Regions from separate parts of the Pseudomonas orientalis genome, predicted to be linked through region 2. Evidence: predicted binding sites of a transcription regulator. Region 2 holds the regulator's gene; each other region holds the start of a gene.

What was found. Region 2 encodes sigma-54, which starts transcription at its own class of promoters, with help from an activator protein. Its sites were predicted from a motif close to ANTGGCATNNANNTTGCTNT; they were not measured.
Region 1: the regulator sigma-54 is predicted to act here: its motif matches at 5,917-5,936, upstream of flgB (flagellar basal body rod protein FlgB).
Region 3: the regulator sigma-54 is predicted to act here: its motif matches at 5,201-5,220, upstream of MRY17_RS13000 (circularly permuted type 2 ATP-grasp protein).

What each region holds. Positions count from the first base shown of each region.
Region 1 is NZ_CP094351.1:4,370,402-4,381,166, reverse strand. It holds gene MRY17_RS19440 (MFS transporter) at 1-1,138, shown strand, start outside; gene MRY17_RS19435 (flagellar brake protein) at 1,196-1,945, opposite strand; gene MRY17_RS19430 (flagella synthesis protein FlgN) at 2,042-2,512, opposite strand; gene flgM (flagellar biosynthesis anti-sigma factor FlgM) at 2,561-2,881, opposite strand; gene flgA (flagellar basal body P-ring formation chaperone FlgA) at 3,023-3,787, opposite strand; gene MRY17_RS19415 (chemotaxis protein CheV) at 3,863-4,795, shown strand; gene cheR (protein-glutamate O-methyltransferase CheR) at 4,840-5,667, shown strand; gene flgB (flagellar basal body rod protein FlgB) at 5,979-6,386, shown strand; gene flgC (flagellar basal body rod protein FlgC) at 6,390-6,833, shown strand; gene flgD (flagellar hook assembly protein FlgD) at 6,850-7,569, shown strand; gene flgE (flagellar hook protein FlgE) at 7,601-8,911, shown strand; gene MRY17_RS19385 (hypothetical protein) at 9,087-10,139, shown strand; gene MRY17_RS19380 (ribonucleoside-diphosphate reductase subunit alpha) at 10,231-10,765, opposite strand, start outside.
Region 2 is NZ_CP094351.1:977,473-988,237, reverse strand. It holds gene MRY17_RS04280 (KpsF/GutQ family sugar-phosphate isomerase) at 1-962, shown strand, start outside; gene MRY17_RS04275 (KdsC family phosphatase) at 963-1,487, shown strand; gene lptC (LPS export ABC transporter periplasmic protein LptC) at 1,496-2,068, shown strand; gene lptA (lipopolysaccharide transport periplasmic protein LptA) at 2,055-2,588, shown strand; gene lptB (LPS export ABC transporter ATP-binding protein) at 2,588-3,313, shown strand; gene MRY17_RS04255 (RNA polymerase factor sigma-54) at 3,498-4,991, shown strand; gene hpf (ribosome hibernation-promoting factor, HPF/YfiA family) at 5,068-5,373, shown strand; gene ptsN (PTS IIA-like nitrogen regulatory protein PtsN) at 5,383-5,847, shown strand; gene rapZ (RNase adapter RapZ) at 5,850-6,707, shown strand; gene MRY17_RS04235 (HPr family phosphocarrier protein) at 6,724-6,996, shown strand; gene MRY17_RS04230 (ZIP family metal transporter) at 7,034-7,927, opposite strand; gene MRY17_RS04225 (superoxide dismutase) at 7,960-8,571, opposite strand; gene MRY17_RS04220 (hypothetical protein) at 8,573-9,001, opposite strand; gene MRY17_RS04215 (class II fumarate hydratase) at 9,030-10,406, opposite strand; gene MRY17_RS04210 (FagA protein) at 10,399-10,765, opposite strand, start outside.
Region 3 is NZ_CP094351.1:2,929,382-2,940,146, forward strand. It holds gene MRY17_RS12975 (SET domain-containing protein-lysine N-methyltransferase) at 1-2,129, opposite strand, end outside; gene MRY17_RS12980 (cation:proton antiporter) at 2,250-3,596, shown strand; gene MRY17_RS12985 (helix-turn-helix domain-containing protein) at 3,652-3,999, shown strand; gene MRY17_RS26425 (hypothetical protein) at 3,990-4,124, opposite strand; gene MRY17_RS12990 (hypothetical protein) at 4,136-4,348, opposite strand; gene MRY17_RS12995 (hypothetical protein) at 4,434-4,979, opposite strand; gene MRY17_RS13000 (circularly permuted type 2 ATP-grasp protein) at 5,407-6,816, shown strand; gene MRY17_RS13005 (alpha-E domain-containing protein) at 6,819-7,769, shown strand; gene MRY17_RS13010 (ATP-dependent DNA helicase) at 7,939-10,197, opposite strand; gene MRY17_RS13015 (VRR-NUC domain-containing protein) at 10,194-10,765, opposite strand, start outside.

The sequences.
Region 1 (10,765 bases), 2.4 Mb from region 2:
AATCGTCGGCGCGGCTGTGCTGGGCCATGGCTTGATCGATTGGCTGCCTGCCTGGATCGTGCTTCGGATCATCGTGGGCCTGGGGATGATGTGCCAGTACATGGTCATTGAAAGCTGGCTCAATGAGCAGGCAGATGCCAAACAGCGTGGTGTAGTGTTCAGCGGCTATATGATCGCTTCCTACCTCGGCTTGGTGCTGGGCCAACTGATACTGGTGATGCATCCCCATCTGGGGCTTGAACTGCTGATGCTGGTGGCGCTGTGCTTTGCCCTGTGCCTGGTGCCGGTGGCCATGACTCGACGTATTCACCCGGCGCCGCTGCATCCGGCACCGATGGAACCGCGTTTCTTTATCAAGCGTGTACCACAGTCCCTCAGCACGGTGTTGGGTGCCGGCCTGATCGTCGGCTCGTTCTATGGCCTGGCGCCGCTCTATGCGTCCCAGCAGGGGCTGACGACCGAGCAAGTCGGCTTGTTCATGGGATCCTGTATTTTCGCTGGACTGCTCGTACAGTGGCCACTGGGCTGGTTGTCGGACCGCTATGACCGCGCTCTGCTGATCCGCTGCTTCGCCTTGTGCCTGGCGGTGGCGGCGTTGCCCTTGGCGATCATGACTCAGGTACCTTTGGAAGTGCTGTTCGTGGCGGGCTTTTTTTGTTCACTAGTGCAGTTTTGTCTTTACCCGTTGGCCGTGGCTTTTTCCAACGACCACGTAGAAGGTGATCGTCGGGTATCGCTCACGGCCATGTTGCTGGTGACTTACGGAGTGGGTGCCAGCATCGGCCCGCTTCTGGCGGGTGTGGTGATGAAGCTGTTCGGCAGCCAGATGCTGTACGCGTTTTTCAGCTTGTGTGCGTTGATCCTGGTATGGCGTATACGGCCCAAGGCGGTGACCAATTTGCATCAGGTAGACGATGCGCCGCTGCATCACGTTGCAATGCCTGACAGCATGTCCAGTTCACCGCTGGTGGCCGCGCTTGATCCCCGGGTGGATGAACAGGTGGTACAGGAGCAGATGCAGACCACTGTTCCTGACCCGGAACCCGAACCTGCCATCGACGAGCCGGCTGCCGAGATTTCGCCTGAGTCAACCGACCCGGAAGAACATCCCCATGACTTGAGCCGAGCGCGCCCCTGAACGAAAAACGGGCAGATCCTATGAGGGTCTGCCCGTTTTATACTGAGTGTTCAAGGCTTAGAAGTCGTCGTCTTTGTCAAAGCGTCGAGCTTCACGTTGCAGCTGATACACAAAGCGTTCTACCTGGCGCTGCACTAAACCGCTCATGTTATGAAAGCGCACGCCGGCAAAGGTGGTGTTGATCCTGTCTTCGAAATGCAGGTAACGCAACTCGACAGAGGTAGTCATGCTGCCGAATGGCAGCGCGGCGATGAAGCGGTCATAGACCTGGCCCAGTTGCAGGCGTTCGGTAATGTCGCCTTCAAAGCGCAATTTGCACCCAGTGGCCGAAATGTCGAGCAACTTGCCGTTGATCGGAGCCTTGAGCTTTTCGCCACCCAGTTCAATATTGACCAACTGCGCCAACTTCAGGGCCGCGCGGAATGCATCACGACGCTGATGATAGACCACCTCGCTGGGCATGCTGCCCCTGTAGATACGGTGACCGTCCTTCTCGCTGATGCTCAGCGTGCCATTACTGTCCCAGGCAACCCTAACGCCATCATGGAAACCTTCGATGCGGAACGGTTCGCCATTTTCGAGGTGACGCTCACCGTCACGCGGAATCATCTCGTCCAGTACCAGCGTCTTGCTGTCTTTGTCGATATCTACAAGATAGCTTTGGAAGCGTTGGCTGCGCTCATGGAACGTGATGATCAACGGATCATGGCTGTCTTGAAGCATTCGCAGAGTGCTGGCGATTTCCAGAGGCGTGGTAAGAACCTTTGGCGGCTGCGGCGCATCTTCCGCATTGAGGGTGTTGAACACAGTTGTTCCATCTCCAGGCAAAATACGACTACACGCAAGAACCGGCATTTTGCCAGTATGTGGCGCACCTTGGATAGGCCGCGCTGTAAAGCGGTGTCAGGCTTGGCTGCGGGTACTTGGCTTGACCAGGCGTGAAGTGGAACCTTGGGCGTTATACAGAGCTGGGGGCTCACCGCCGTGAAGAATACGTAACTGGTTGGCCGTGGTGGCTTGCTGAAGCTGGATAGACTGGCCGTTGAGCAGGTTGGCTTCCTGGCACAGGGTGAGCAGCTCATTGAGTGCTTTGCTTTGCGTCAGCAACTGATCGCCGACCGAGGAATGACTTGCCAGCTGTGCCAGGCCGTCGTGATCGGCGGGCAGGCCCAGGCTGATGAGAATCTCGCTGCGCTTCTTGCCATGCTGTTCGAGCAGCACAATCAGTGACTGTTTGCGCGCGAGTATTTCTTCGAGCAAAGGCATGTCCCGACCATACAAGGCCAGGGACTCTTCTTTAAGCAGCTCGAGCAATTGTTGCGTCGGCGCCAGATCATCAATGATCAGTTGAAGCAAATGTTCGTCGTGGTGCATGGCTGGCCTTGGGTTTTAAGCGTCCAGAAGCCCAGCGCAGGCCTTTGCCTAGCGCTCGGCTTCGAAGTTAAGCAGCTTGCTGGCTACGCGGTTGCTGTCGACTGTATAAGTGCCATCGGCGATGGCCTGTTTCAACTCGGCCACGCGGGCTTTGTTCACAATCGGCTGATCGCGCAGCGAGTCAGTGACTTTCTGCAACTGTTGAGCCTCATTGCTCAGGTGTACCGACTCCCCACTTTGACTGGCACCCGCCTGTTCTGTCTTGGTCGGCAGGGGCTGGGACTTGGCTTCTACGTTTTCCTTGCCGGCGGTACGCGTAGTGCCTGACGTCGTCGGGGTGTTATTTAAACGGCTGAAATCGATGACCATGATCAAAAAACCTCTGGGTATTTGGACGCTTGCCATGTTTTCGGCAATACCCGGACAAACTTTAGGCGCGAATGACAATAAATCTCCGCACGGGACATTCCATGCACAGTGTAGGAAAACCTGGCGTCCCGTACCAGTAATCTATAACGCCACCTCGACTTGACCTGGAGCTGTCACCCGCGCCTTTATCACACGGTTGGAGTTGAGGTTCTTGACGCGGATCTGTTCGCTCATGCCGCCGTTGGACAGCGCTTCCCCCGGCATTCTTACGTTCAACCCGCCGCTGCTGGCGGATATCACTACCTGGTCACCTTTGCGAATGACTTCAGCCTGCTCCAGATGAACCAGGGTAATCACCTGATCGGTGACCACTGGTCGGGTGAGCCGCTGCCCGATCGCCTGGTCCAGGGAGGTCAGGTAACCCTGATTGATCAGGCTGATATCCCGTTCACGCAGTGCGACATCGTCATCGCCAATGATGCCCGTGCGCTTCAACGGTCGCGCCACCACGACAACGTCGCGAAACAATTTGACTTGAGCCGGCACAAAAACAGTCCAGGGCGAGGCGCCTTCACAACGTACTTTAACGGTCACACGGCCGATGGGCTGGGCCGGGCTTTCCAGGGTGGCTGTCAATTCCTTGTCACACATCGGCATACGCAGGCGCGGGTCCAACTGGTTGACCTGGATTTCATAGCGCCCCGGTGTCTGGGTGGTCTCCAGATAATCTTCTACAGTGTATTCAAGAAAGCCTTGGGTGACGCCGATAAGTAGATCAGGCAGGGTGACGTTGTCGGCGCGAGTGGTGACGCTCGCGCTCCAGACAAGCAGCGCCACTGCGGCGCAGAGCAATCTGCGATACTTTGGGCGGCAAGCGCGTCGGGAAACTGTCGTTTTAATATCCATAGCCAACCAAATAGCAAAGCTCGTGCCGTTTAGTGTTGGGTACGCATCGTACCTCTGGGATTTAGGAGTCTGGGCATGGCAGGTGTAATGGATTCAGTAAACCAGCGCACACAGCTGGTAGGGCAGAATCGCCTGGAGTTGTTGCTTTTTCGCCTGGACGGCAAACAGCTGTACGGGATCAACGTATTTAAAGTGCGTGAAGTGCTGCAGTGTCCCAAGCTGACGATCATGCCCAAGTCCAGTCCGGTGGTGTGTGGCGTAGCCAATATACGTGGCGCGACCATCCCCATTCTTGACTTGGCAATGGCCACCGGCTCCGCGGGTTTGCAAGACCGCGAGAGCCCGTTCGTGATCATTACCGAGTACAACACCAAGACCCAAGGGTTCCTGGTGCGCTCGGTGGAACGTATCGTCAACATGAACTGGGAAGAGATCCATCCGCCGCCCAAGGGCACCGGCCGCGATCACTACCTGACGGCTGTGACGCGGGTGGATAACCAGCTGGTGGAAATCATCGACGTGGAGAAAATCCTCGCCGAGGTCGCGCCCACTTCGGAAACTATTTCCGTTGGGGTAGTCGATGCCGAGACGGCGCACAAGGCGGTGTCCCTGCGCGTGTTGACCGTGGACGACTCCTCGGTTGCGCGCAAGCAGGTCACGCGTTGCCTGCAAACCGTCGGCGTTGAGGTGGTCGCCCTCAATGACGGCCGCCAAGCCCTGGATTATTTGCGCAAGTTGGTGGACGAGGGCAAGAAGCCGGAAGAAGAATTCCTGATGATGATTTCCGATATTGAAATGCCGGAAATGGACGGATACACCCTCACGGCTGAAATACGCAGCGATCCACGCATGCAAAAATTGCACATCATCCTGCATACTTCGTTGTCGGGGGTATTCAACCAGGCCATGGTCAAGAAGGTCGGTGCGGATGACTTCCTGGCCAAGTTCCGGCCTGATGACCTCGCATCCCGGGTAGTCGACCGGATCAAGGCAGCAGATCACAGCTAAGGGGCATTTCCCCTGGCGGTCACACGATTTAAGAGGCGGTATCAGTGTCTACGGGTAATTTGGATTTCGAACAGTTCCGGGTCTTCCTGGAAAAAGCCTGTGGCATATTGCTCGGTGAAAACAAGCAGTACCTGGTATCCAGCCGTCTCAACAAGCTCATGGAGCAGCAGGGCATCAAGTCCCTCGGTGAGTTGGTCCAGCGGATCCAGGGGCAGCCGCGCAGCGGACTCAAGGAGATGGTGGTCGATGCCATGACCACCAACGAAACCCTGTGGTTTCGCGATACCTACCCCTTTGAGGTGCTCAAGAACAAAGTGCTGCCGGAAGCCATCAAGGCCAGCCCGGGCCAGCGCCTGCGTATCTGGTCGGCGGCATGCTCCTCGGGGCAGGAACCGTACTCGATCTCCATGTCCATCGACGAATTCGAACGGACCAACATGGGCCAGTTGAAAGCCGGTGCGCAAATTGTGGCGACGGACCTGTCCGGCAGCATGCTCACCAATTGCAAGACCGGTGAGTACGACAGCCTGGCGCTGGGCCGAGGATTGTCCCAGGAACGCCTGCAGCGCTACTTTGACCCGAAAGGGGCAGGGCGCTGGGCGATCAAGGCACCGATCAAGAACCGCGTCGAGTTCCGCTCGTTCAATTTGCTCGACAGCTACGCCAGCCTGGGCAAGTTCGACATGGTGTTCTGCCGCAACGTGCTGATCTACTTCTCGGCCGAAGTGAAGAAGGACATCCTCTTGCGCATTCATGGCACGCTCAAGCGCGGAGGGTATCTGTTCCTCGGCGCTTCCGAAGCCTTGAACGGCTTGCCGGATCACTACCAGATGGTGCAGTGCAGCCCTGGAATCATCTACCAGGCCAAATAACAAAGTTTGCGCGGTAAAAATGTGGGAGGGGGCTTCCTCCCGATAGCGGTGTGTCATGTCATGAATAGTTGACTGACCCACCGCCATCGGGGGCAAGCCCCCTCCCACATTTGTTTCGCGGCAATTTCAACGGGAGCGGCAATCCTTCCATTGCCGCTTTACTGGCGCCACGCGGAAAGCACTTGCCGCTTTTCTGGCATTGCCACCGGCAATTCCCCCGTAAGCCCTTGATATATGGGGCTTGAGCACATTGGCATGCACCTTGCTATAACCCTGCTAACGAATAGCAGGTCAGCCTAAAGGTTTCCGCCATGAGCATCAGCTTCGATAAAGCGCTCGGTATCCACGAACAAGCCCTGGGCTTCCGCGCCCAGCGTGCCGAAGTCCTGGCTAACAACATTGCCAACGCCGACACCCCGAACTACAAGGCTCGGGACCTGGATTTCTCCGCCGTGCTCGCCGCACAGCAGGACAAAACCAAAAACGGCACCTTCGCCTTGAACATGACGAACAACCGTCATATCGAAGCGCAAGGCCTGAGCAGTGGTGATGAGTCGCTGTTGTACCGCACGCCGATGCAACCGTCGATCGACCAGAACACCGTTGATGCTCAACTGGAACAATCGAACTACGCCGAAAACTCGGTGAACTTCCAGGCCAGCTTTACCCTGCTCAACAGCAAATTCAAAGGGCTGATGTCAGCCCTGCGTGGAGAATAAGCCATGTCCCTGTCCAGTGTTTTCAATATTGCCGGCAGTGGCATGAGCGCGCAGACCACGCGCTTGAACACCGTCGCCAGTAACATCGCCAACGCCGAGACCGTGTCTTCGAGCATTGACCAGACTTACCGTGCCCGTCATCCAGTGTTTGCCACCATGTTCCAGGGCGGCCAGAGCGGCGGCAGTGATTCGCTGTTCCAGAACCAGGATGCCGCAGGGCAAGGCGTGCAGGTGCTCGGTGTGGTCGAAGACCAGAGCAACCTCGAAGCGCGTTACGAGCCTAACCATCCGGCCGCGAACGAAAAGGGTTATGTCTACTACCCCAACGTCAACGTGGTCGAGGAAATGGCCGACATGATCTCCGCCAGCCGTTCGTTCCAGACCAACGCGGAAATGATGAACACCGCCAAAACCATGATGCAGAAGGTCCTGACCCTGGGTCAGTGATAAGGGGCGCCAAATAATGGCCATCGTTGATACCTCGAACAACTCGGCAGTTCAGGACCTGTTCAATTCCAAGGTCAAGGACGCGTCAAACAATGTAGCGAATGTTTCCAAGGCCGCCACCGGCAACCAGGCGTTGGGCAAGGATGCATTCCTGCAACTGCTGGTCACCCAGCTGAAAAATCAGAACCCGTTGTCGCCACAGGATAACGGTGCGTTCGTGGCCCAGTTGGCGCAGTTCAGCAGCCTGGAAGGCATCAACACCCTGAACGACTCGGTAAACAACATCTCCAGCAACTTCAGCTCTTCGCAGGCGCTGCAGGCTTCGTCGCTGGTGGGACGTTCGATCATCACCCAGACCGACAAGGCACTGGTCGATACCAGCAAGAGCATGACCGGCTCGGTGGCGGTGACGGCGGCGACGGGCAACGTCTCGGTCAAGATCACCGACAAGGACGGCAATGTGGTGCGCACCCTCGATATGGGCGCCCAGAGTGCGGGTTCGTCGGACTTTATCTGGGATGGCAAGAACGACAACGGTGAGGTCGCTCCAGCAGGTACTTACACCTTCGCGGCCTCCACCAAGAACGACAAGGGCGACGCGGTGGCCCTGGCCACTTCGCTGCCGGCAACAGTGACCAGCGTGACGCTGAGCAAGACCGGCGGCGAAATGCTGCTCAACCTTGCAGGCGGCATGGGCAGCGTCAAGCTGTCGCAAATTCAGACTATCGGTACATAGAGCCGGCTAACGACGGCAGAGGGAGAGAAACATGTCTTTTAATATCGGCCTTAGCGGCCTCTATGCGGCCAACAAACAACTGGACGTGACCGGCAACAACATCGCCAACGTGGCGACCACGGGCTTCAAATCGTCCCGTGCGGAATTCGCGGACATCTACGCGGCGTCCAAACTGGGCACCGGGCAGAACAGCATCGGCAATGGCGTGAACCTGGCGGCGGTGTCGCAGCAATTCACCCAGGGCGACGTGAATGGCAGCGGCGGCATTCTGGACATGGCGATCCAGGGCGGCGGCTTCTTCGTGCAGAAGGGCAGCGACGGTTCGCTGGAGTACACCCGCAGCGGTGCCTTCCGTGCCGACAAGGACGGCTACATCACCAACAACACCGGTACCTCGCGCCTGCAAGGCTACGCGGCGGATGATGACGGAAAAATCATCAAAGGCGGTCTGACCGATCTGCAACTGAACCTGACGAACCTGCCGCCGAAGGCCTCCACCAAAGTGGACTCCACCAGTAACCTGAACTCTTCGGAGCCAGTGATTGATCAAACCGCCAAGCCGTTCGATCCCACCAAGACCGATACCTTCACCACGCAATACAGCACCACCTTGTACGATTCCCAGGGCAATGCGCACCCGATGGTCCAGTACCTGGTGAAAACCGACGGCAACAAGTGGAATGCCTACACCCTGATCGACGGCCGCAACCCTGATGGTTCGGCTCCGACGGGCACCCCATCGACGGCACCGGTGCCGTCGACCCTGACCTTCGATGGCGCGGGCAAGCTCACCAGTGTGGTGACCAGTGGTGTATCCGATAAGACCCTCACCGTTGCCGGCTGGGTTCCGGGCACAGTGACCAATGGTGTGTGGAAGGCCAACGGTGCGGATGCCAACCCGGGTGGGGTTACCGTCAACATGGCCAACATTACCCAGTACAACTCGGCCACCTACCGTAACCCGCCGGTCACCGACGGCTATGCCACCGGCCAGATCACCGGCCTGAAGATCGACGGCAGCGGCGTGATGTTCGCCACCTTCAGCAACCAGCAGAGCAAGGCCATCGGCCAGATCTCGCTGGCCAGCTTCAACAACGAACAAGGCCTGCAACCTGCCGGCAGCACCACCTGGAAAGAGACCTTCGCTTCGGGCCAACCGGGTTACGACACCCCGCAAGCCGGTACCCTGGGCTCGATCGTGGCCAACTCTCTGGAGAACTCCAACGTCAACCTGACCAATGAGTTGGTGGACCTGATCAAGGCCCAGAGCAACTACCAGGCGAACGCCAAGACCATCTCCACCCAGAGCACCATCATGCAGACGATCATTCAGATGACGTGATGCGCTGGCACTCCACAGAAAGCCCCTCGTAAGAGGGGCTTTTTTGTGCCCGTAGGAAAAGCGCTGGCGACATATAGGGTTACGCGCAGACATGCGCCGCACGGAACGCGGCATGCCCGCCTTGCCACTGATCGGTTCATAGCCGAGAGGTTCAGCAATCAAAGGAGGCGGGGATATGTGGGGTACGGGTGTTTTCTCGGTCGATAGCAATCGAGTAGGGCCGATACCAGGCATGGTTCCGGATCAGTCGAAGCCGTTAGCGCCTGATGCCGACAAGACAGCGGTTAAAACCTTGCTCAACCAGCTGTTTGAGGCACAGCAGTCGGGCAAGACGCAGACGATTCAGGATACGCGCGACAAGTTGAATGCGCTGCGTAAGAAGTTGGGGGATGAGAAGTTCAAGGAGATTCTTGAGCAGCTCAAGAGCGATGTCAGTGAAGCCTGGTGGGCTTGGTTGAAGGCGCTCTTTCCAGAATTGTTTGCGGATGAAGATGGCCCCTCTCCCGCTCCTTCTCCTACGCCGCCAGGTGGTGGTGGTGGTGGTGGTGGTGGTGGTGGTGGTGGTGGCGTGAATCGAGCGGATTTTGGCCCTGCTGAATCGATGAGTAACTTGCCGATCACCAGCGGCGCTAGCCATTTTGACTATAAAGTAGATAACAGCAATCCTGGCGTTGCACCCAAAAATATCTGGAGTGGCTTCAGCCAAGGCTTCACCGGAAATTGTGTCACCGTTTCAGCAATAAAGGCTGCAATGCAGCAGTTCGGCCAAAAACCTACCGATGTGTTTAAAAGTGTAGCGGAGGCGGGTAATGGTTGGGATGTGGTGATGCGAGATGGTGTGCAGGTCCATGTATCCAAAGACGAACTGAAGCAGGCCGCCCGTTTCGCTAATTTCAGAGGCGATGATGCCTCGATGATGACTGATGCGAACTTCATGTATGCCGCAAGTGCCAAGCGGGCGCAGAAGGAAGGGAATGACGGCAAGACCAACCTCAGCTTTTATGAAGCAATGCGCACTCTCAATGATGGAGAGGTGGCTCGTGAAGGTCTGGATCGTTTAGGGCTGCGTGGGCTATATCGGCAAGGCACTCATGCTGATTTCGCCAATGGAAAAATAGGCACTGTGGAATATAAAAACCATTCCATGGCAGTTATCGGTAATCGGGTCGAGCTAGGGGGAGGGCGCGGCGGGGTTCCGGAGCCTGGCATAGTCAGTGTATTTATATAAGCAGTCAAAAGAAAAACCCCGGTAAATCCATTTAAAGCCTGGAGTTACCGGGGTTTTTCATTTGCCTTTAGGCGCTAGCAAGCTCTGCGGCCTATTGGCAAGCCTCACAATCGGGCTCGTCAATCGCACAAGCCTTCGGCACTGGCGCCGGACCGGCCGGAGCGGCGAGTACCGAATCATCACCGTGGTTGCCGCTGGATACAGCGTTCAGCTTGCCGGTGTTGATGGTCGACTTCTCGGTGCTGGTCGCGGCCAGGGCACGCAGGTAATAAGTGGTTTTCAGGCCACGGTACCACGCCATGCGGTAGGTCACGTCGAGCTTCTTGCCCGAAGCGCCGGCAATGTAGAGGTTCAGGGACTGTGCCTGGTCGATCCACTTCTGACGACGGCTGGCGGCGTCAACGATCCACTTGGTGTCCACTTCGAACGCGGTCGCATAGAGCTCTTTGAGTTCCTGCGGGATGCGCTCGATCTGCTGCACCGAACCGTCGTAGTACTTGAGGTCGTTGATCATCACCGAGTCCCACAGGCCGCGGGCTTTCAGGTCGCGGACCAGGTACGGGTTGATCACGGTGAACTCGCCCGACAGGTTCGATTTCACATACAGGTTCTGGTAGGTCGGTTCG
Region 2 (10,765 bases):
GCGACCTTATCCAATCCGCACAACGCACCATCCGCCTCGAGCTGGAAGCCGTAGAAGGTTTGCTGGCCCATATCGACGCAGATTTCGTACGCGCCTGCGAGATGATTCTGGCCAGCAAGGGCCGCGTTGTCGTGGTTGGCATGGGCAAGTCCGGCCACATCGGCAACAAGATCGCCGCCACACTGGCAAGCACCGGCACCACGGCGTTCTTCGTGCACCCGGCCGAAGCCAGCCATGGCGATATGGGCATGATCACGCGGGATGACGTGATTCTGGCACTGTCCAACTCCGGCACCACCAATGAAATCGTGACCCTGCTGCCGTTGATCAAGCGCCTGGGCATCAAGCTGATCAGCGTCACCGGCAACCCGGATTCGACGCTGGCCAAGGCTGCCGAAGTGAACCTGAACGTTCATGTCGCCCATGAAGCCTGCCCGCTGAACCTGGCGCCCACCTCCTCCACGACCGCCGCGCTGGTCATGGGCGACGCCCTGGCGGTGGCATTGCTGGAAGCCCGCGGGTTCACGGCTGAAGATTTCGCCTTTTCCCACCCCGGTGGCGCCCTGGGCCGTCGCTTGCTGCTGAAGGTGGAGAACGTCATGCATGCGGGCGATGAATTGCCCCATGTCCAACGCGGCACCCTGCTCAAGGATGCGCTGATGGAAATGACCCGCAAGGGCCTGGGCATGACCGTGATCCTGGAAGCCGACGAGCGACTGGCCGGCGTGTTTACCGACGGTGATTTGCGTCGCACCCTGGACCGCACCATCGACATCCACACCGCAACCATTGATGCCGTGATGACGCCCCATGGCAAGACCGCTCGCCCCGAGATGCTCGCGGCCGAGGCCTTGAAAATCATGGAAGACCACAAGATCGGCGCGCTGGTGGTGGTCGATGACAACGACCGCCCGATCGGCGCCCTGAACATGCACGACTTGTTGCGTGCGGGAGTGATGTAAATGACCAGCGACCTGTTGCAACGCGGTAAAAACATCAAGTTGGCGATATTCGACGTCGATGGCGTGCTGACCGATGGCCGCCTGTACTTTCTCGAAGACGGCAGCGAATTCAAGACGTTCAACACGCTCGACGGCCAGGGCATCAAGATGTTGATGGCCGCAGGCGTGCAAACCGCGATTATCAGTGGTCGAAAGACTCCCGTTGTGGAACGCCGCGCACAAAACCTGGGGATTGCTCACCTGTATCAGGGCCGCGAGGATAAACTGGTGGTACTGGACGAGCTTCTTGGCCAACTCGACCTAAGCTATGAACAGGTCGCCTATCTGGGTGACGACCTGCCTGACCTGCCGGTGATCCGCCGGGTGGGCCTGGGCATGGCCGTCGCCAATGCCGCAGCGTTTGTGCGTGAACACGCCCATGGCATAACCACCGCCCGTGGCGGCGAAGGTGCCGCCCGCGAGTTCTGCGAATTGATCCTGCGTGCCCAGGGCAGTCTTGAAGCGGCCCACGCCGCCTACCTATAGAGCCTTATATGCTGAGCAAAAAGATTCGCAACTTCCTGTTATTCGGGGTCATCGCCGCGCTGTTTCTCGCGGTGGGCTACTGGAATATCAGCCCGGAGCGCTTTCTCGACAAACCTGTCGTGCAGGTTGACGAAAGCATCATCGATAACTTTGCCACCAACACCCACACCGTGCAGTTCCTGCCCGATGGCAAGGTGCAGTACGTGCTGGCCTCCGACAAGGTCGAGCGTTTGAAAGCCTCGGAAGTCAGCCTGCTGACCAATCCGGACCTGAACCTCTACCGGGGCACCGAACTGCCATGGCATGTCACCAGCCTGCGTGGCGAGGTCAATCCGGACGGCACTCAAATCGAACTGATCGATTCGGTACGCGTCGCACGTACAGACGCGCAGAACCGTGACACCATCATTACCAGCAGTCGCATGACGGTATTCCCACAACAGCAATATGCGCAGACCGAGCAAGACGTTAGAATCGACGGCGCTGGCGGTGTATCGACTGGCAAGGGAATGAAAGCGTATTTGAAAGAAAGCAGGATACACCTGCTATCGAACGTAAGAGGACAGTATGAGGCTCGTTAAAACCCTCCCTATTTTGCTCGGTCTGGGCGCAGCACTGGGAAGCGTGAGCGCCTGGGCTCTGCCGAACGATAGCCAGCAACCGATCCACATCTCGGCTGACGATGCGCAGCTGGATGACAAACAAGGCGTCGCGACCTATACCGGTGGCGTGATCATCACCCAGGGCTCGATGAAGATCACCGGCAACACGGTGACCCTGACGCGTACCCAGGCCGGCGATATCGATGTCGTGACCTCGGTGGGCAACCTGGCTTACTTCGAACAGAAGCAAAAGGCAGAAGATCCGGGCCCGATGAAAGGCTATGGCAAGACCATTCAATACCATGCCCAGCAAAATCGCATCGTACTGATTGACCAGGCCAAGGTGCTCAGTGCCGACGGCAACTCGACCGAAGGCGAGAAGATCGTCTACAACACCAAGACCCAGGTCGCCCAGGCGGGTCGCGCCAATGGCAACAAGGTCACCGCGCCTCGCCCACGTATCGACATGGTCATCCAGCCGAAGAAGAAGGCCGAGTAATGGCAACGTTGAAAGCCCAGCATCTGGCCAAGGCCTATAAAAGCCGCCAGGTGGTACGCGATGTGAGCCTGTCGATCGACAGCGGCCAGATCGTCGGCTTGCTCGGCCCCAATGGCGCCGGCAAGACTACCTGCTTCTATATGATCGTCGGGCTGGTCCAGGCGGACCAGGGCCGCGTATTGATCGACGACCTTGACGTCAGCCACCAGCCCATGCACGGCCGTGCGCGCGCAGGTATCGGCTATCTTCCCCAGGAGGCGTCGATCTTTCGCAAACTGTCGGTAGCCGACAACATCATGGCGATCCTCGAGACCCGCAAGGAGCTTGATCGCGACGGTCGCCGCAAGGAGCTGGAAAGCCTGCTGCAGGAATTCCACATCAACCATATTCGCGACAACCTGGGCATGAGCCTGTCCGGTGGTGAGCGTCGCCGTGTGGAGATCGCCCGCGCCCTGGCGACCGCCCCCAAGTTCATCCTGCTGGACGAACCCTTTGCCGGTGTTGACCCGATCTCGGTAGGCGATATCAAGCAGATCATTCATCACCTCAAGGCCAAGGGCATCGGTGTGCTGATCACCGACCACAACGTGCGTGAAACCCTGGATATCTGCGAAACCGCTTACATCGTCAACGATGGGCAATTGATCGCCGAAGGAGATTCCGCGACGATCCTGGCCAACGAACTGGTGAAAGAAGTTTACCTGGGTCACGAGTTCCGCCTGTAAACACGGTGCTATCGGGCCATTCGCGAGAGTGCGAGCGAGTCAATAAGAACCTCGGTTTTTTTATTGTTACCGCGCTCTAGGCAAAGGCCCCGATATCAGGCATATAATTTGCTTATGTTTGGCGCTCACGCGCCCTGTCGTGGATGGCGCATTGCGCCGGCGAATAAGGTGTTAAGCCCCTGCCATGAAACCATCGCTAGTCCTGAGAATGGGCCAGCAGCTGACGATGACACCGCAGCTGCAACAGGCCATCCGCCTGCTCCAATTGTCGACCCTGGACCTGCAACAGGAAATCCAGGAGGCCCTGGAGTCCAATCCGATGCTCGAACGCCAGGAAGAAGGCGACGACTTCGACAACACAGACCCTTTGGCCGACAACATCGAGCAAAAGCCCAATCCCGACGTACAGGAACCGTCCTATCAGGAAACCGCGCCGACGGTGGATAACCTCGAGGACGGCGAATGGAACGAACGCATTCCCAACGAGCTTCCCGTGGATACCGCCTGGGAAGACGTCTACCAGACCAGCGCCAGCAGCCTGCCCAGCAACGATGATGACGAATGGGACTTCACCACCCGCACATCGGTCGGCGAGAGCCTGCAGAGCCACCTGCTGTGGCAACTGAACCTGGCGCCGATGTCCGACACCGATCGCCTGATCGCGGTCACCCTGATCGATTGCATCAATAACCAGGGTTACCTGGATGAGACGCTCGAAGAAATTCTTGAGGCGTTCGACCCGGAGCTGGATATCGAGCTGGACGAGATCGAAGCCGTCCTGCACCGCATCCAGCAATTCGAGCCCGCCGGGATTGGTGCCCGCACGCTCAGCGAGTGCCTGTTGCTGCAACTGCGCCAATTGCCGGCCAAGACACCTTGGCTGGCTGAAGCCAAGCGCCTGGTCAGCGACTACATCGACCTGCTGGGCAGCCGCGACTACAGCCAGTTGATGCGTCGCATGAAGCTCAAGGAAGACGAGCTGCGCCAGGTCATCGAGCTGGTTCAGAGCCTCAACCCTCGTCCAGGCTCGCAGATCGAATCCAGCGAAGCCGAGTATGTCGTGCCTGATGTGATCGTGCGCAAGGACAACGAGCGCTGGCTGGTAGAGCTGAACCAGGAATCGGTACCGCGCCTGCGGGTCAACCCGCAATACGCCGGTTTCGTGCGCCGCGCCGATACCAGCGCCGACAACACGTTCATGCGCAACCAGTTGCAGGAAGCGCGCTGGTTCATCAAGAGCCTGCAAAGCCGCAACGAAACCCTGATGAAAGTCGCCACCCAGATTGTCGAGCACCAGCGCGGCTTCCTGGAATATGGTGACGAAGCCATGAAACCGCTGGTGCTGCATGACATCGCCGAGGCGGTGGGCATGCACGAGTCGACGATTTCACGGGTAACCACGCAAAAATTCATGCATACCCCACGGGGTATTTATGAGCTGAAATACTTTTTCTCCAGCCACGTAAGCACCTCCGAAGGCGGCGAATGCTCGTCCACGGCGATCCGCGCGATCATCAAAAAACTGGTTGCCGCGGAAAATCAGAAAAAGCCGTTGAGTGACAGCAAGATCGCTGGTTTACTGGAGGCACAAGGCATTCAGGTCGCCCGTCGAACCGTCGCCAAGTACCGCGAGTCCCTTGGGATCGCGCCTTCCAGCGAGCGTAAGCGTTTGATGTGACGGGCGGGGCACAGCGTTCCAGTGGCAGGCGCCTTTCGCCTGCCGCTTTATGCACTGGCAACGAAGGAGAAGCTGTATGCAAGTCAACATCAGTGGACACCACGTAGAAGTCACCCCTCCAATGCGCGAATACGTCGAGCAGAAGCTGAAGAAGCTTGAAGGACATTTCGACAAGATCACCAACGTGCAGGTCATCATGAAGGTCGATAAGCTTCAGCAGAAAATCGAAGCGACCCTGCAGATACCCGGTGGCGAAGTGGTTGCTAATGCCGAACATGAAGACATGTATGCATCGATCGACTTGCTCACCGACAAGCTTGACCGCCAACTCAAAAAGCATAAGGAAAAGAATCTGCACCTGATGCAAGGTACAGGTCGTTAACCCTCCCCCATGATCCAACTTGAAACCATCCTGACCCCCGGCCGTTCCCTCGTGAACGTGCCGGGCGGCAGCAAGAAGAAAGCCCTCGAACAAATTGCCAACCTGATCAGCAGCCAAGTGCCTGAGCTGGAGATGCAAGATGTCTTCGAGGCGCTGATTGCCCGTGAAAAACTCGGCTCGACCGGTTTTGGCAACGGCATCGCCATTCCCCACTGCCGCCTCAAAGGCTGCGAAACACCGGTCAGCGCTCTGCTGCACCTGGATCACCCTATCGATTTCGATGCCATCGACGGCGCTCCGGTCGACCTGCTGTTCGTTCTGCTGGTCCCGCAAGCCGCCACCGATGCCCACCTGGAGCTGCTCCGGCAGATCGCCAGCATGCTCGACCGCAAGGAAGTGCGCGATAAATTGCGCAGCGCCAGCAGTAACGAGGCGCTGTATCAGGTCGTCCTGGATGAGCAAAGCGGGCAGTAATCATGCGTTTGATCATCGTCAGCGGCCGTTCCGGGTCGGGTAAGAGCACTGCCCTCAATGTTCTTGAAGACAGCGGCTTCTATTGCATCGACAACCTGCCCGCCGGCTTGCTGCCGGAATTGGCGGAACGCGCCCTGATCCACACCGAGTTGGCGCAACCGCTGGTCGCCGTGTCGATCGACGCCCGCAACCTGCCCAGTCACCTCTCGCGGTTCCCCGAACTGCTCGAGGAAGTGCGCGCCAAGCATATTCATTGCGACGTGCTGTACCTGGACGCCGACGAAGAGACCCTGCTCAAGCGGTTCTCCGAAACCCGCCGACGCCACCCGCTCAGCAGCGCCAACCGCTCCCTGGCCGAAGCCATTGAGGACGAGACCAAACTGCTGGGGCCGATCATCGATCTGGCTGACCTCAAGATCAACACCACCAACCTGAACCTGTACCAACTGCGCGATGCGATCAAGCTGCGGTTGCTGAACCAGCCGGAGCCTGGTACGGCGTTTCTGGTCGAGTCGTTCGGCTTCAAGCGTGGCATGCCGGTGGATGCCGACCTGGTGTTCGACGTGCGCTGCCTGCCCAATCCGTATTGGAAGCCGGAGTTGCGTGACCAGTCCGGCCTTGACCAGCCCGTGATCGACTACCTGGCGGCACAAGCGGATGTGGAAGAGATGTTCCAGGATATCTCCACCTACCTGCTCAAATGGTTACCACGCTTTGCCGCAAGCAACCGCGCCTATGTCACCATTGCCATCGGCTGTACCGGCGGCCACCACCGTTCCGTCTACCTGACAGAGCGACTGGGCCAGGTGCTGCAACAAACCCTCAAGAATGTCCAGGTTCGCCACCGCGACCTTAGCTGAAAGGAACACCACTGCGATGCCGGCTCGGGAAATTGAAATCATCAACAAGCTGGGCTTGCACGCCCGCGCATCAGCCAAGTTTGTCGGTGTCGCCGGGCAGTTCCCCTGCCAGATCCGCGCCGGGCGCACACCGGAATCGATGGTCGACGGCAAAAGCATCATGGCGATGATGATGCTCGCCGCAGGCAAGGGCACGAAAATCCATCTGAAAACCGAGGGTGAACAGGAGCAGGAAGCGATGGACGCGTTGGTCGCGTTGATCAACAACTACTTCGACGAGGGTGAATAACGCCTTCCTCTTGCAGGAGCGAACCGGCTCGCTCCCGCTACCCCAACGCCGTGTCCATCACCATCATCAAGCAAAACCCGATGCACAAGCCCAGGCTGGCGAGCTTGTCGTGACCGTTGCGGCGTGACTCCGGGATGACCTCATGGGTCACCACCAGCAGCATCGCACCGGCAGCCAGTGCCAACCCCAAGGGCAACAGCACTTCGGCCAGACTCACCAACCACGCGCAGAGCACCGCAAATACCGGCTCTACCAGACCCGACGCAGCGCCGATCAGAAACGCCTTGACCCGCGACATCCCCGCCCCTGCCAACACCAGCGCAATCACCAGGCCTTCCGGTACGTCCTGCAGGGCAATGCCCATGGCGAGGCTGTCGGCATCCGCCATGCCGCCGCCGGCAGATACACCCACCGCCATACCTTCCGGAATGTTGTGGGCAATAATGGCGAACACAAACAGCCAGATGCGCGGCGGGATAACCGGCTTATCCGGCGTGCCCACCAGCATTTCCGGGCTGGCGCCTGAAACCTTGCGGTCCACCAGATACAACCCGAATGCACCGAGCATGATGCCGAAGCTGATCAGGCCGCCCGCGCCCCAGGGCGAGAGCCCCAGGCTTTCTGCGGCGGCAATTCCCGGCACCACCAGCGAAAAAGCGGTCGCCGCCAGCATGACCCCCGCACCAAAGCCCAGCAGGGTATCGCTCAACGCCGCCGGCATACGGCGAATCACCAGCACCGGCACTGCACCGAGGGCGGTGCCGAGCGCGCAGATCGCCCCGCCCTGGAGCGCACGCAAGATGCGCGGCTCCAGGTCGAGCCAGGCCAGGCCATGAGCCACCAGTAAAGCCGTACCGACTAATACAAGCAGGGAGCCAAACGCGTAGCGAAACAATCGCACGCTGCTAATCGCCAGGGTTTCAGTGCCCATAGTCGGCCTTAGGTCTTGTTATAGAGTGAATGTCAGGCCAATGCGGCCTGGTAGCGCGCGGCAACCTCCGGCCAGTTGATGACGCTATAGAATGCATTGATGTACTCCGGTCGTCGGTTTTGATACAGCAGGTAGTAGGCGTGTTCCCAGACGTCCAGGCCGAGGATCGGCGTGTTGCCGCTCATCAACGGGCTGTCCTGGTTGCCACTGCTTTCTACCACCAAGGTCTTTTGCGGGGTCACACTCAACCAGGCCCAGCCGCTGCCGAAACGGGTCAATGCCGCCTTGGTGAAAGCGTCCTTGAAACTGTCGAAGCCCCCCAGTTGCGCGTCGATGGCCTGGCCCAGGACACCCTCGGGCTTTCCGCCACCCGTAGGCGACATGACCGCCCAGAACAGCGAGTGGTTGGCATGACCGCCTCCTTGGTTGACCACGGCAGCGCGTAATTTCTCCGGTAATTTTTCAACGCTGGCTACCAGCTTCTCCACCGGCCAGCCCGCGAACTCGGTGCCCTCGACCGCAGCATTAAGATTATTGATGTAAGTCTGGTGGTGCTTGGTGTAGTGAATTTCCATGGTTTGCGCATCGATATGGGGTTCAAGCGCATCAAAGGCGTAAGGCAAGGCCGGCAGGGTGTAGCTCATATCAATGTGCTCCATATTGGGAGTGGGTCGGTTGCGGCGCACCAGCGCCCAGCAAGCGATGAGTGCGTGGGTATTCGCCGTGATCACTGATGAAATTCAACAGTTCGACGTAGGTTTTGCTGCTCTGGCGCAGCGCTGCCTCGCGCAATTTCGGGCTGAGGCGTGGGTCCTGCATGGTCTGCAGCAGCCGCTGGTGAATGGCGCAGAGGTATTCCGCGCTTTCCTCGGGCTGGTTCAGCCGCAGATGCAGGTCTGCCAGGTTGTGATGGGAAATGACACAAGCCGCCACGGCCTCATCAGCATCTGCCCAGCGTTCGAATAACACCTGGGCCAGGGCCAGGGCTTGCAGGTAGGCCTCGCGGGCGTCTACCAGCTCGCCCGCCATAAAGCAGCGATTGGCCCGTTCGATCGTGCGTTTCCAATGCTCCATGGTGAACCTCCAAAGCGGGGTCGATGATCTACACGCCGCCAGCCGTGAGCTTTTCCGGATCCAGCAGGACTTCCAGTTGGCTGCGCGGCAGGTCGGTGTGTTCGAGGGCGACATCGATGACCGGACGGCCCTGCCGATAAGCCTGTTTGGCGATTTCGGCGGCCTTTTGGTAACCAATGATCGGATTGAGGGCGGTCACCAGAATCGGGTTGCGCGACAACGCCTCCTTGAGCTTCGCTTCGTTGACCTTGAAGCTGGCGATGGCCTTGTCCGCCAGCAAACGACTGGCGTTGGCCAGCAGCTCCAGGCTACTGAGCAGGTTCTGGGCGATGATCGGCAGCATCACGTTCAGCTCGAAGTTACCCGATTGGCCGGCCACGGTAATCACCGTGTCGTTGCCGATGACCTGGGCGGCCACCATGGCCGTGGCCTCGGGGATCACCGGATTGACCTTACCCGGCATGATCGAAGAACCCGGCTGCAGGCCTTCGAGCTCGATTTCGCCGAGGCCGGCCAGCGGGCCGGAGTTCATCCAGCGCAGGTCATTGGCGATCTTCATCAGCGAGACGGCGGTGGCTTTCAACTGACCGGAGACGGCGACGGCGGTGTCCTGGGAGCCAATCAACGCAAACAGGTTCTTGCCCGGCGTGAACTTCACCTGGGTCAGGTGGCTCAGGTGCCCGCTGAAGCGTGCGGAAAACTCAGGGTGCGCATTAATGCCGGTACCTACAGCCGTGCCCCCTTGGGCCAGCGCCTGCAGCGCCGGCAACAGGTCCTGCAAGTGGCCGATATTGGCCTTGAGTTGCTGCGCCCAGCCATTGAGCACCTGGCTCATGCGCACTGGCATGGCGTCCATCAAATGGGTACGACCGGTCTTGATAAACGGGTGGACCGCTTCGGCTTTTTGCTCGATCACCTGCACCAGGTGCAGCAAGGCCGGCAGTGTCTGCTCGTGCAGCACCAGCGCGGCGCTGACATGAATAGTGGTCGGAATGATGTCATTGCTGCTTTGCCCGCAATTGACGTGGTCGTTGGGGTTTACCACCTCGCCCAGCAAGCGGCTGGCCAGGGTTGCAATCACTTCGTTGGCGTTCATGTTGGAACTGGTGCCGGAGCCGGTCTGGAAGATATCCACCGGAAAGTGCTGCATGTAGTCGCCTTCCAACAAGCCCTGGGCGGCATCGACAATGGCCTTGCCCTGCCCTTCGCTGATTTGCTTGAGGTCGACGTTGGCCCTGGCGGCGGCGGCCTTGGCCAGGATCAGCGCGCGAATGAATTGCGCCGGCATGCGTTGGTGGCTGATCGGAAAGTTGTTCACCGCGCGCTGGGTTTGCGCGCCGTACAGGGCCTCGGCGGGGACTTGCAGTTCGCCCATGCTGTCGCGTTCGATACGTGTGTTACTCATCGTTGGATCCTTGCACCACATCGGAGAAAGAGAGAGATGGCAGTAATTGGCAGGTCGCCAATTGCCAGGCGAACGCCTGCCAGCGCTTGAGCCGGCAGGCGCAGTGAGAGAGTTTTTCCAGGTCACGCAGCGGGCGCCAGGCCTGGTCCAGACACAGGGAGCGCCAATGCCAGGGCAGCGCGATATCGTTGGCGGTGTCGATGAGCAGGCGAAATGAGGTTTCGGCGATCGTCCACGGGTGGGTCGCGGTGCAACACGCCAGGTAACGCCCCTCATTGAGGTAATGTTCGATCAGGCGAGGTTCATTGGGGTCGAGCCCGCAGCGGATCTGACGACTCATCCACCGCCAACTTTCCAGG
Region 3 (10,765 bases), 2.0 Mb from region 2:
GCTATCCCTCCCAACCCACTGACGGGGTTGAGCATCTCGATGCTCGCGACGCCAATCACATTGGCCGCCCTTAACGCCTTGGCGCCGGTGGCCAGGGCAGAACGCCCGATCTTGATCAATTTTCCCGCAACGGCGACACCTGCAGTGAGGAAGCCGAATACATCCAATGCGAGATCAAGCGCCCCGTCGCCATAATCGCCCTTCTGAAAATTGACGATGGCGGATTTGAAGGGGACCAGGTTCAACAAAAACTCACTCAGGGGTTTGGGTCCGCCCTGGAGTTTGTCCAGAGTGGTCTGCCCGCGAGCCTGCTCCTTGATGGCAGGGTCGTCGAGTTCAAGGTGTTCGACAAAGGCCTCACCCACCCGGCGGGACCGCTGACTGTCGAAGCTGTTGGGAGGCAAGTCGTTTGCAACGGTTGCGCGCGCGAAATCAGCCGCGTCACGGGGTATGAACGTTTTGGTGGTGGAAACCCGATTAGCCGTACGTAACTCTTGGTTTTTCGCTCTGGATAAGGCCGTGCGTTCTATCGTGCCCTTGTTGAAGTTGATTTCATAGGCTTGGGTGAGAGCGCCGTCACGCTGGGTTTTGACCAGCAACCCCGGTTTGTTCGGGCCAGGGGTTCTGTCGGTAAATCCCCCACCGATGACATAGGAGCCTTCTTGAAAAAAGCTGATAGTGCCGAACTCGACGTTTTTCCGGTCTTCCAAGGGCAGTTGAGCGATCAAGTGCCTGACCGTAGTAGTGACAGCGGATTTTTTCTGCTCAATTGCGCGGTTAAAGCGCGTTTCAAATGCCTCCCGCACGCCAAACCGGGGGTTGGCATTCAATGCCGCCAGCACGGTGTGCACATCATCGACCTTGAGTGAGCTGGCGAGGGCGTCCACTTTGAAGGGTCTGGGATTGGGCCAGTCCATCATGGCGATATCCAATAGAGAATGGCTCCCCCCAAGTCCCGTTTGCTCGGAAGCCCCCAGGCGTTGATCCGTGCTGAAGATTTTCTCCTCGAAAAAGTTGCCCAAATCACCAAAACGTTCGATCAGTTTCTCCCGGGCGATGCCCGCGCGCGTGGGCAGTTCCTTGTCCAGCGCGCTGGAGGCAGAGAGCCGGACTTGAAGCTGTGCGTTAAACGTGACCTGCACAGATTGGAGTTGTGCGAAGAGATAGTCGTCGTTGTTTCTTTTCGTCAGCACCCCGTGGGTAACGCCCCAATCGAGCAACGTCGCCATTCCAACGGCTTGGGTTATCGCGGGGGCCGCTGCACGGGCGTTGTCGGCCGTGCTCATGACATCGGCAAAGGCCATTCCAGGGACTTTTCCAGGGATCTGGGCCTCGATCGTCATTGCTGCGATGGTCAGGCTTGCCCAGGCGTGGCTGCCGACTTTGACTGTCGCCGGAATATCGTTGATCAGAAACTGCGGCGCCGACCTGGCCAGCAACAGGTAAGCCCCGACGTCCGCAAGGCCGGCGCTGGTTTTGCCTTCGGCGCTCAAGTGATGGGCGAGCCCCTTCACCAGGTCGCACGGGTGCAGGCCCCAGTAGTGCTCGTTGGACAGATCGAAGCCAGCTATTTTGTGGCGATGGGGATTGCCGATCGACTCCGGGTCCATCTGGAGGGTGATGCCGGCCAGCAGATAATCCGTGGGGTTGCCGATGCCCTGAAGGCGCTGCTGCAGAGCCTTGCCCATCAGTTGGCCCTGGGGCGAGTCCACCAGCGTTTCGATTATTCTGGCGGGGTCATTGCCAACCTCTGCCGGCAGCGGTTGGTGATAGCGCAGGAACTCCAGTACGCCGCCTCGAGTTTGCATCACGAGCGGCTGATCGCCCAGATGGTGAGCGTGGTTGAGGGTGATCAGACGCAAGCGCCGTTGTTCGTCTGCATCCGGGGGAATCGGCCACGACAATGCCCCAGCCAAATGACCCAGAGGTGTTTTCGCGGCGCTGCGGGGAGCGGCCTGCTCACTGGGCAAAACCGGCGGAGCGCCAGCATCTGATGGGTGGTCGGGATTGGGAAGTGGCAGCCGAGTATCCGTAAGGGTGGGGGAAATGCCCGCCATGATGAGTACCTGTCCATGTAAAAAGATCCAGTCGCACGCGTGCAGCGCGCCTTCGGTGCATTGCGTGGTCAATCTTGATCAAGAAAATCCGGCCCATGTGTTAACCAATACTTGCACCGGGCTCTGATTGTTTGAACCCGCACCCGGCCAGAGCCCTCCAACGCCCATGAATCACGCCCGGGTACTCGCACAATGACGTTCATTTTATGGTTGGCCGTACTGGGCGCTGTATTGCTCACCCTCGCCCTTACCTCCTCCTACCTGCGCTGGATGCCGGTGACCACCTCGGCGGTGTGCCTGCTGCTGGGGGTCGCCATCGGCCCTTTGGGCGTGGACCTGTTGCACCTGGACGTCAAGGGCTCCGCTCGCTGGATGGAGCACATCACGGAAGTGGCGGTGCTGTTCTCGCTGTTCGTCAGCGGTTTGAAACTGCGCCTGCCGCTCAGGCACCGCACCTGGCGCATCGCCTTTGGCATGGCCGGGCCGGTGATGCTGCTGACCATCCTCGGCACCTGCCTGGCGCTGCATTATCTGTTCGAGTTGTCGTGGGGGGTGTCGCTGCTGGTGGGCGCGATGCTGGCGCCCACCGACCCGGTGCTGGCCGGCCTGGTTCAGGTCAACAATGCCCAGGACTACGACCCGCTGCGGTTCGGCCTGTCCGGCGAAGCCGGTTTGAACGACGGTACCGCCTTTCCCTTTGTCATCTTCGGCCTGATGTTCATGCAGCACGGCGGTTTCGATGGCGACTGGTTCGGCGGCTGGGTGTTGAAAAACCTGCTGTGGGCGGTGCCGGCCGGGCTGTTGACGGGATACTGGATGGGCCGTGGCATCGGGCGTGTGACTTTGCGCCTGCGCCTGATCAATGCCGACAGTACCTTGTCACCCAATGACTACCTGACGCTGGCGCTGATCGCCCTGGCCTATGTGAGCGCGGAAGCCATCGGCGGCTATGGCTTCCTGTCGGTGTTCGCGGCGGGCCTGGGGCTGCGCCAGGCGGAGTTCAAATCCACCGGTTATGCCCAGACACCCGCCGAGCATCTGGCGCAGCCGGTGGTGGGCCACCTGGAAATCGAGCCGGAGCAGGCCCTGCACGGTGATGTCAGCCAATTGCAGGACACCCAGATCGCGGCCGGCGTGATGATGGGCGATATGCTGGCCTTTGGCAGCCTGGTGGAACGCTCGATGGAGGTGTTCCTGGTGACCGTGCTGGGCATCGTGCTGGTCAGCCACTGGGATTGGCGTGCGCTGGCGGTGGCCGCGTTGCTGTTTTGTGTGATTCGCCCGGTCAGCGTGTTCGCCATGCCTTGGGGCAGCCTGATGAATCGTCGGCAACGCAGCCTGGTCAGTTGGTTCGGCATTCGCGGAATCGGCAGCATCTACTACCTGTTCTATGCGCTGAACCACGGGCTGATCGGCACCAGCAGCGCCGTGGCCGTGAACCTGACCCTCTCGGTGATTGCGTTGAGTGTGATGGTGCATGGCCTGAGTACCCAGCCGATGCTGGTGTGGTACGAACGCCGGGCCGCGCAAAAAAATTGAATCCTGCGCCGCGCCAGGGTTTCAAACGTTCAGTATCGACAGCGCGAGTCAGCAGATGAAAGAGATAGGTCAACGATTGTGTGAGGAACGCCAGCGCCTGGGCTATTCGCAACAGTTCCTGGCGCAGGCCGGTGGTGTGACTGTGCGCGAGCAACGCCAATACGAACTGGGCGAAGACCTGCCGCGCGCCGATTACCTGGCGCAATTGGCCGGCCAGGGCGTGGATGTGGTGTATGTGGTGACCGGCAAGCGCAGCACCGTGGTCAATATCAGTCGGCACCAGGCGCAGACCCTGATGGATAACCGCGTGGTGGGCCAGGAGGTATCGCTGGACGGTCCGCCTGAAGAAGACCTCTACTTCAAGCTCAGCGATCCCTCCGGCCCGCCGCCGGATCAGTCCTGATCTTCGGTGTTGCCGACATCCGCCGCTTCATCCAGATCGTTGAGCGGCACCTCGGCATCGTCCATCAATGAGCCCGGGTCTTCGTTGCCCGGATCGTTGAGTTCTTCGTCCACTTCTTTAGACATGACTGTCTCCTCTAACCGCCTTGGGTGTCGATATCGGCATCGGTTTCAGGCTTGTGCTCAGGCTCAGGCTTGAAGTCCGGGCTGTAGTCGTTTTCCTTGGCCTTCGGGTCGGTGGTTGGCGTCGGATCCTTGGGGGCATCGGCGGCGGTGCCGGGGGCCGGCTCGCCAATGTCTATCGCCGGGTCATTGCGGTCAGTGGTCTGGGGATCGTTATCTATGGTCATGGCGCACCTCTTTGCAGGCCTGTGGGGAATTTGTACCCCGTAAAGCTAAGGCGCTGCGTTGATGGGCGAAGTTCCGTCTGATTGCTCAGCGCAACGGGTTATCGACCTGGATGTAGAAGGCATAGAAGCCCAACACCAGCCAGAACCCCATGAACAACCACGGCGCCCGCATGGAAAACAGCAGCGACTTGCGATAGCCCTTGTGGGTCGACTCCCTTTCGGAAAACAACGGCGACTCATCGTAGGCCATGCCCATCACCGGCTCACTGCGCAGCAGCTCGCTTTGCTTGTAGTGCCAGTGATCGATGATCTCGTAGGCGGCGCGGATGCCCGGCCAGGCGTTGAGTGAGCTGAGAATTCCCAAAGCGGCGAGAATCACCGGCACCACCAGGGTGAACAACTTGCCCCACTCCGGGTTCAGGTTGCCCATCCCGGAGACAAAGGCGATGACCAGGAATGACTGTGCGGTGAGGTAGGCGTCGGTGCGGTTGGCCAGGATGCTGGTTTCGTACTGGATCTCGCGACGATAGAAGTCGAGCCGGTCCTTGGGCGAACCGAAGATCTTGGCATTGTGCTCGCTGTGGTCGGTCAACGCCGCTTCCGGCGTGTTGGGCGAAATGATTCTAGGCACGACGGGGCTCCATCAAGTTTCAAGACTCATTAGAAGAAGCGGCCCGCGGCGAAGTTCAAGTTCGTCGCGCACCAAATCAAGGCACCCTGCGCTCCCAGTAGGAGCGAGCTTGCTCGCGAAGATCGTCAACGATGACGCGCCAACCCCGTTAAACACATTGCTCTTGAGTTCTTCGCGAGCAAGCTCGCTCCTACAGAGGATTTACCGGTATTGACGGCCGTTCCGGCACACGCCTTGCTTAATCCATTCATCCGCCGGTAAACAGGAGCATTCGTTACCCCCCGACCCAGAGCCGACTCCATAAGAACATAAGGACCAGGCCTGTTGGCACCGTCAGCCACAGGCTCATAAAAAAAGCGTTTTTTAGCGGCAGTGCCCCCAAGCAAGCTGCCAACCAGGCAAGGCTGGGCACTGACAAGGTACTGGAATGGCTCGATCTTTCTTCGATGAAATGAATGACGCAGACGGCGCCTGCCGTGCGCATTATCAGGATTTCTCCCGCTGGCTGGCCAATACGCCGCCGGAACTGCTGGCCCAGCGTCGCCGTGAAGCGGATTTGCTGTTCCACCGCGCCGGGATCACCTTCACCCTGTACGGCGACGAGCAAGACACCGAGCGCCTGATCCCCTTCGACATCATCCCGCGCAGCATTCCGGCCAGCGAATGGCGCGTGATCGAGCGCGGCTGTATCCAGCGGGTCACCGCGTTGAACATGTTTCTCGCCGATATCTACCACGACCAGCGCATCATCAAGGCCGGAATCATCCCCGCAGACCAGGTGCTGGGCAATGAGGGCTATCAGAAGGCAATGGTCGGCCTGGACCTGCACCGCGACATCTACTCGCACATTTCCGGCGTCGACCTGGTGCGCGACGGCGACGGCACCTACTACGTCCTCGAAGACAACCTGCGCACCCCCAGCGGCGTGAGCTACATGCTCGAAGACCGCAAGATGATGATGCGCCTGTTCCCGGAAGTGTTCGCCCGGCAGCGCATCGCGCCGGTGGACCACTACCCCAACCTGCTGCTCAAGACCCTGAAAAGCGCCAGCCGGCTGGACAACCCCAACGTCGTCGTACTCACCCCAGGGCGCTTCAACAGTGCCTTCTTCGAGCATGCCTTCCTGGCCCGGGAAATGGGTGTGGAACTGGTGGAAGGCGCCGACCTGTTCGTGCATGACCTCAAGGTGTTCATGCGCACCACCGACGGCCCCAAGGCGGTGGATGTGATCTACCGGCGCATCGATGACGCGTTCCTCGACCCGCAGGCGTTCAACCCCGATTCGATGCTCGGCGTGCCCGGCCTGGTCGCCGCTTACTGCGCGGGCAATGTGGTACTGGCCAACGCCATCGGCACCGGCGTGGCTGACGACAAGTCGATCTACCCGTATGTACCGGAAATGATCCGCTTCTACCTGGACGAAGAACCCGTCCTGCAGAACGTGCCCACCTTCCAGTGCCGCAAGCCTGATGAACTGTCCCATGTGCTGGCCAATCTGGCGCAACTGGTGGTCAAGGAAACCCAGGGTTCGGGCGGCTACGGCATGCTGGTGGGCCCGGCTTCCACCACTGCCGAGATCGAAGACTTTCGCCAGCGCATCAAGGCGCGGCCCCATGCCTACATCGCTCAGCCGACCCTGAGCCTGTCCACCTGCCCGACCTTCGTCGAAAACGGCATCGCGCCGCGGCATATCGACCTGCGCCCGTTCGTGCTCTCGGGCAAGGAAACCCGCCTGGTGCCCGGCGGCCTGACCCGTGTAGCGCTCAAAGAAGGCTCGCTGATCGTCAATTCGTCGCAAGGCGGCGGAACCAAGGACACCTGGGTGGTGGAGGGCTGAATATGTTGAGTAGAACCGCCGCAGATCTGTACTGGATGTCCCGTTACCTGGAACGCGCCGAGAACCTGGCGCGCATGCTGGAGGTCAGTTATTCGCTGTCGTTGATGCCCCACGCCGGGCGCAGCGATGGGCTCGATGAACTGGCAATGTCGCTGCTTTGCAGCGGCACCCTGGACAGCTACCTTGAGCGCCATCAGCAACTGGACGCCGAACGCATGCTGCACTTCTTCGCCCTGGATGAAGAAAACCCGGCCAGTATCTACAACTGCCTGCGCGCGGCCCGGGGCAATGCCCATGCGGTGCGCGGGCGCATCACCGCCGACATGTGGGAAAACCTCAACGCTACCTGGCTGGAAATGCGCAGCATCGCCGCCGGTGGCCTGGCGCGGCATGGCATCAGCCATTTCTGTGACTGGGTCAAGCAACGCTCGCACCTGTTTCGCGGCGCAACCTCCGGCACCATCATGCGCAATGACGCCTATCGATTCATTCGCCTGGGCACCTTCGTCGAACGTGCGGACAACACCCTGCGCCTGCTGGATGCGCGTTATGAAATGTTTGGTGAAGAGTCCGAAGAAGTCAGCGACGTGTCGGCACGCGGCTATTACCAGTGGAGCGCGCTGCTGCGAGCGCTGTCCTCGTTTGAAGCCTATACCGAGCTGTATCCGAATGCCCTGAATGCCCGCTCGGTATCCGAGTTGCTGCTGTTGCGCAGCGACGTGCCGCGCTCGCTGCATGCGTGCATCGAAGAGTTGAACCACATCCTCGCCGACCTGCCCGGCAGTTACGGGCGCACGGCCCAGCGCCTGGCGGCCGAGTTCGAAGCGCGCCTCAGATACACCGGGATCGATGAAATTCTGGAAGACGGGCTGCACACCCGGCTGACCGACTTTATCGACACCGTGCGCGACCTGGCGCGGGCGATACAAAGCTCCTATCTGGAAGTGGTCTGACACTCAACCCAGTACCGCCGTCTGTAGGAGCGAGCTTGCTCGCGAAAAACGTCAACGATAACGCGTGCTTCCTGAATGAACGCGGTGCCGGTGAGTTTTTCGCGAGCAAGCTCGCTCCTACAGCGGGTATCAGGGCAAGCCCTCCCACATCTGAATGGCGATGAGTCCCTCAGGTCGTTGGCGACCACCATTTGGGCAGCAACTGCCTCACCCGCGCCTCACCAAAGCGATCATCGATCAACATCACCAAGCCCCGGTCGTGCTGGCTGCGAATCACCCTCCCCGCCGCCTGCACCACTTTCTGGATACCGGGATACAAATAGGTGTAGTCATAGCCCGCGCCAAAGATCGCGCCCATGCGTGCTTTGATCTGTTCATTCACCGGATTGAGCTGCGGCAGGCCCAGGGTGGCGATAAACGCCCCGATCAGGCGCGCGCCGGGCAAATCGATGCCTTCGCCAAAGGCGCCGCCGAGCACGGCGAAACCCACGCCCTGGCTGTGCACGGTGAACTGGTCCAGAAAGGCCTGGCGTTCAGCCTCGGCCATGCCACGCGATTGCAACCACAGCGCGATCTGCGGATGCCGCTCGGCCAGCAGCTGCGCCACTTGTTGCAGGTAATCGAAACTGGAGAAAAACGCGAGGTAGTTGCCGGGTTGCTCGGCGAACTGCCGGGCGATCAACTCCACGATGGGTTCCAGCGATGCCTGGCGGTGCACGAAGCGCGTGGAGATGCGCTCGACAATGCTCACCTGCAATTGCTCGGCCTTGAATGGCGACTCGACGTCGACCCAGGCGGTGTCCGCCGGCAGCCCGAGCAAGTCGGCGTAGTAGTGGCGCGGGCTCAGGGTCGCGGAAAACAGCACGCTGCTGCGCGCGGCCGTCAACCGGGGCCGGATGAATTCGGCCGGCACCACATTGCGCAGGCACAGGGTCGAGCTGCTGCGCTTGGCACTGAATTGACGCTTGCTGATATCGAAGATGAAGTGTTCGTTAAAAAGCTCGGACACCTTGGAAAACTGCAGCGCTTCAAAGTAGAAGGCTTGCAGGTCGCCATTGAGGGCTTCGGGATGGTCGTTGAAGTAATCGCCCATCGCGCTGGCACACAGGCTCAGGGCCTGGAGCAGCTTGTCGGGTTTGGCCGCGTACGCCTGATACGGCGCGAGCTGGTCCTTGTGCAGTGCATTCCACTCTCGGTTCAGGCGCTGCAAGGGCTTTTTCAGCGGCTCGGGGGCGCTGTCGCGGACCGTCTTGAGGCTGTACTGATCGAGGCTGGCGCTGTACATCGAACGGGCGCGCTCGACCAGGTTATGCGCTTCGTCCACCAGCACGGCGACGCGCCACTGATTGAGCTGCGCCAGGCCGAAGAGCATGGCGCCGAAGTCAAAATAGTAGTTGTAGTCGGCAACCACCACGTCGGTCCAGCGCGCCATTTCCTGGCTCAGGTAATACGGGCAGACGTCGTGGGCCAGCGCCACCTCCCGCAGGTGCCGCTGATCGAGCAGGCGAACCCTGGCCGCTGCCTGGCGGGCGGCGGGCAAACGATCGTAAAAGCCCTTGGCCAATGGACACGAGTCGCCATGGCAGGCTTTGTCCAGGTGCTCGCAGGCCTTGTCCCGGGCCACCAGCTCCAGCACCCGCAAGGACAGCTCGGGACTGCTGTCGTACAGCACCTGGGCCGCATCCAGCGCCAGCTTGCGGCCCGGGGTCTTGGCAGTGAGGAAAAACACCTTGTCCAACTGCTGCGGTGCCAGGGCCTTGAGCATTGGAAACAGCGTGCCGACGGTCTTGCCGATGCCGGTCGGCGCCTGGGCCATCAGGCAGCGGCCGGTGCTGACCGCCTTGTAGACCGACTCGGCCAGGGAACGCTGGCCGCTGCGAAACTCGGCGTGGGGAAACGCCAGGCCTTGCGCGTCGCGGTTGCGCGCCTCGCGGTGCTGCATCTGCTGGTGGGCCCACTCGAGAAACAACGCACATTGCTGGTTGAAGAAGCGCTCCAGGTCAGGCGCGGCAAAGCGCTGCTTGAGCAGAGTTTCGCCCTCGCCGACGATGTCGAAATACACCAGCGCCAGCTCGATCTCGTCGAGCCCGAGCTTCTGGCACATCAACCAGCCATAGACCTTGACCTGGGCCCAATGCAATTGCCGATGGTTGGCGGGCTGAGTCTTAAGGTCGCCACGATAGGTCTTTACCTCTTCGAGGCGGTTGCTGTCCGGGTCATAGCCGTCCGCCCTGCCCCGCACCTTGAGTTGCTGGTACTCACCCTCAAGCGCCACTTCGTTCTGGTAATGCGCGCTGCGCCGCGACGCCACCGTGCGATGGCCGACGATGCCTTCCTGGGCACTGGGCGACGGGGTAAAGCGCAGGTCCAGGTCACCGACCTTGGCCGTGAACTCGCACAACGCGCGCACCGCGACGCAGTAGCTCAAGCGGGCTCTGCCCAGCGCACATAGCAGACCGTGACCGGCATCTGGTACTCGCCGCAGAACTCCAGCCAGCGCAATTGGTTGTCCTGCAGGCGGTCGCCTGGGCCCTTGACCTCGATCATGCGGTAGGTTTTCTGCGCCGGCCAGAACTGGATCAGGTCGGGCATGCCGGTGCGGTTGGCGCGGATATCCAGCAACAGCCGCTCAAACCAGTAGCGCAGGTGTTCGGCCGGCAAACACATCAGGGCTTGCTCAAGCAGCTCTTCACTGAGCAGGTTCCAGAACACAAAGGGTGATTGAATGCCCCATTTGTCCACGTAACGTTGGCGGATGGTGGTTTTGTAGCGCTCGTCCCGCAATTGCTCGAAGCACGCGCTGAACAAGGCGGCGCGGCGTTGCTGGAAGTCTTCGCTGTGCAGGTCGGCGGGACCGCGCTGAAACGGGTGGAAAAACGCGCCGGGCAGCGGCGCGAAGACCACGTCCCAGCACAACAGGCCGAACAGCGAATTGATCAGGCCGTTTTCCACGTAGTGCACCGGTGCGTCAGGCTCGCTCAAATGGGCCTGCACGC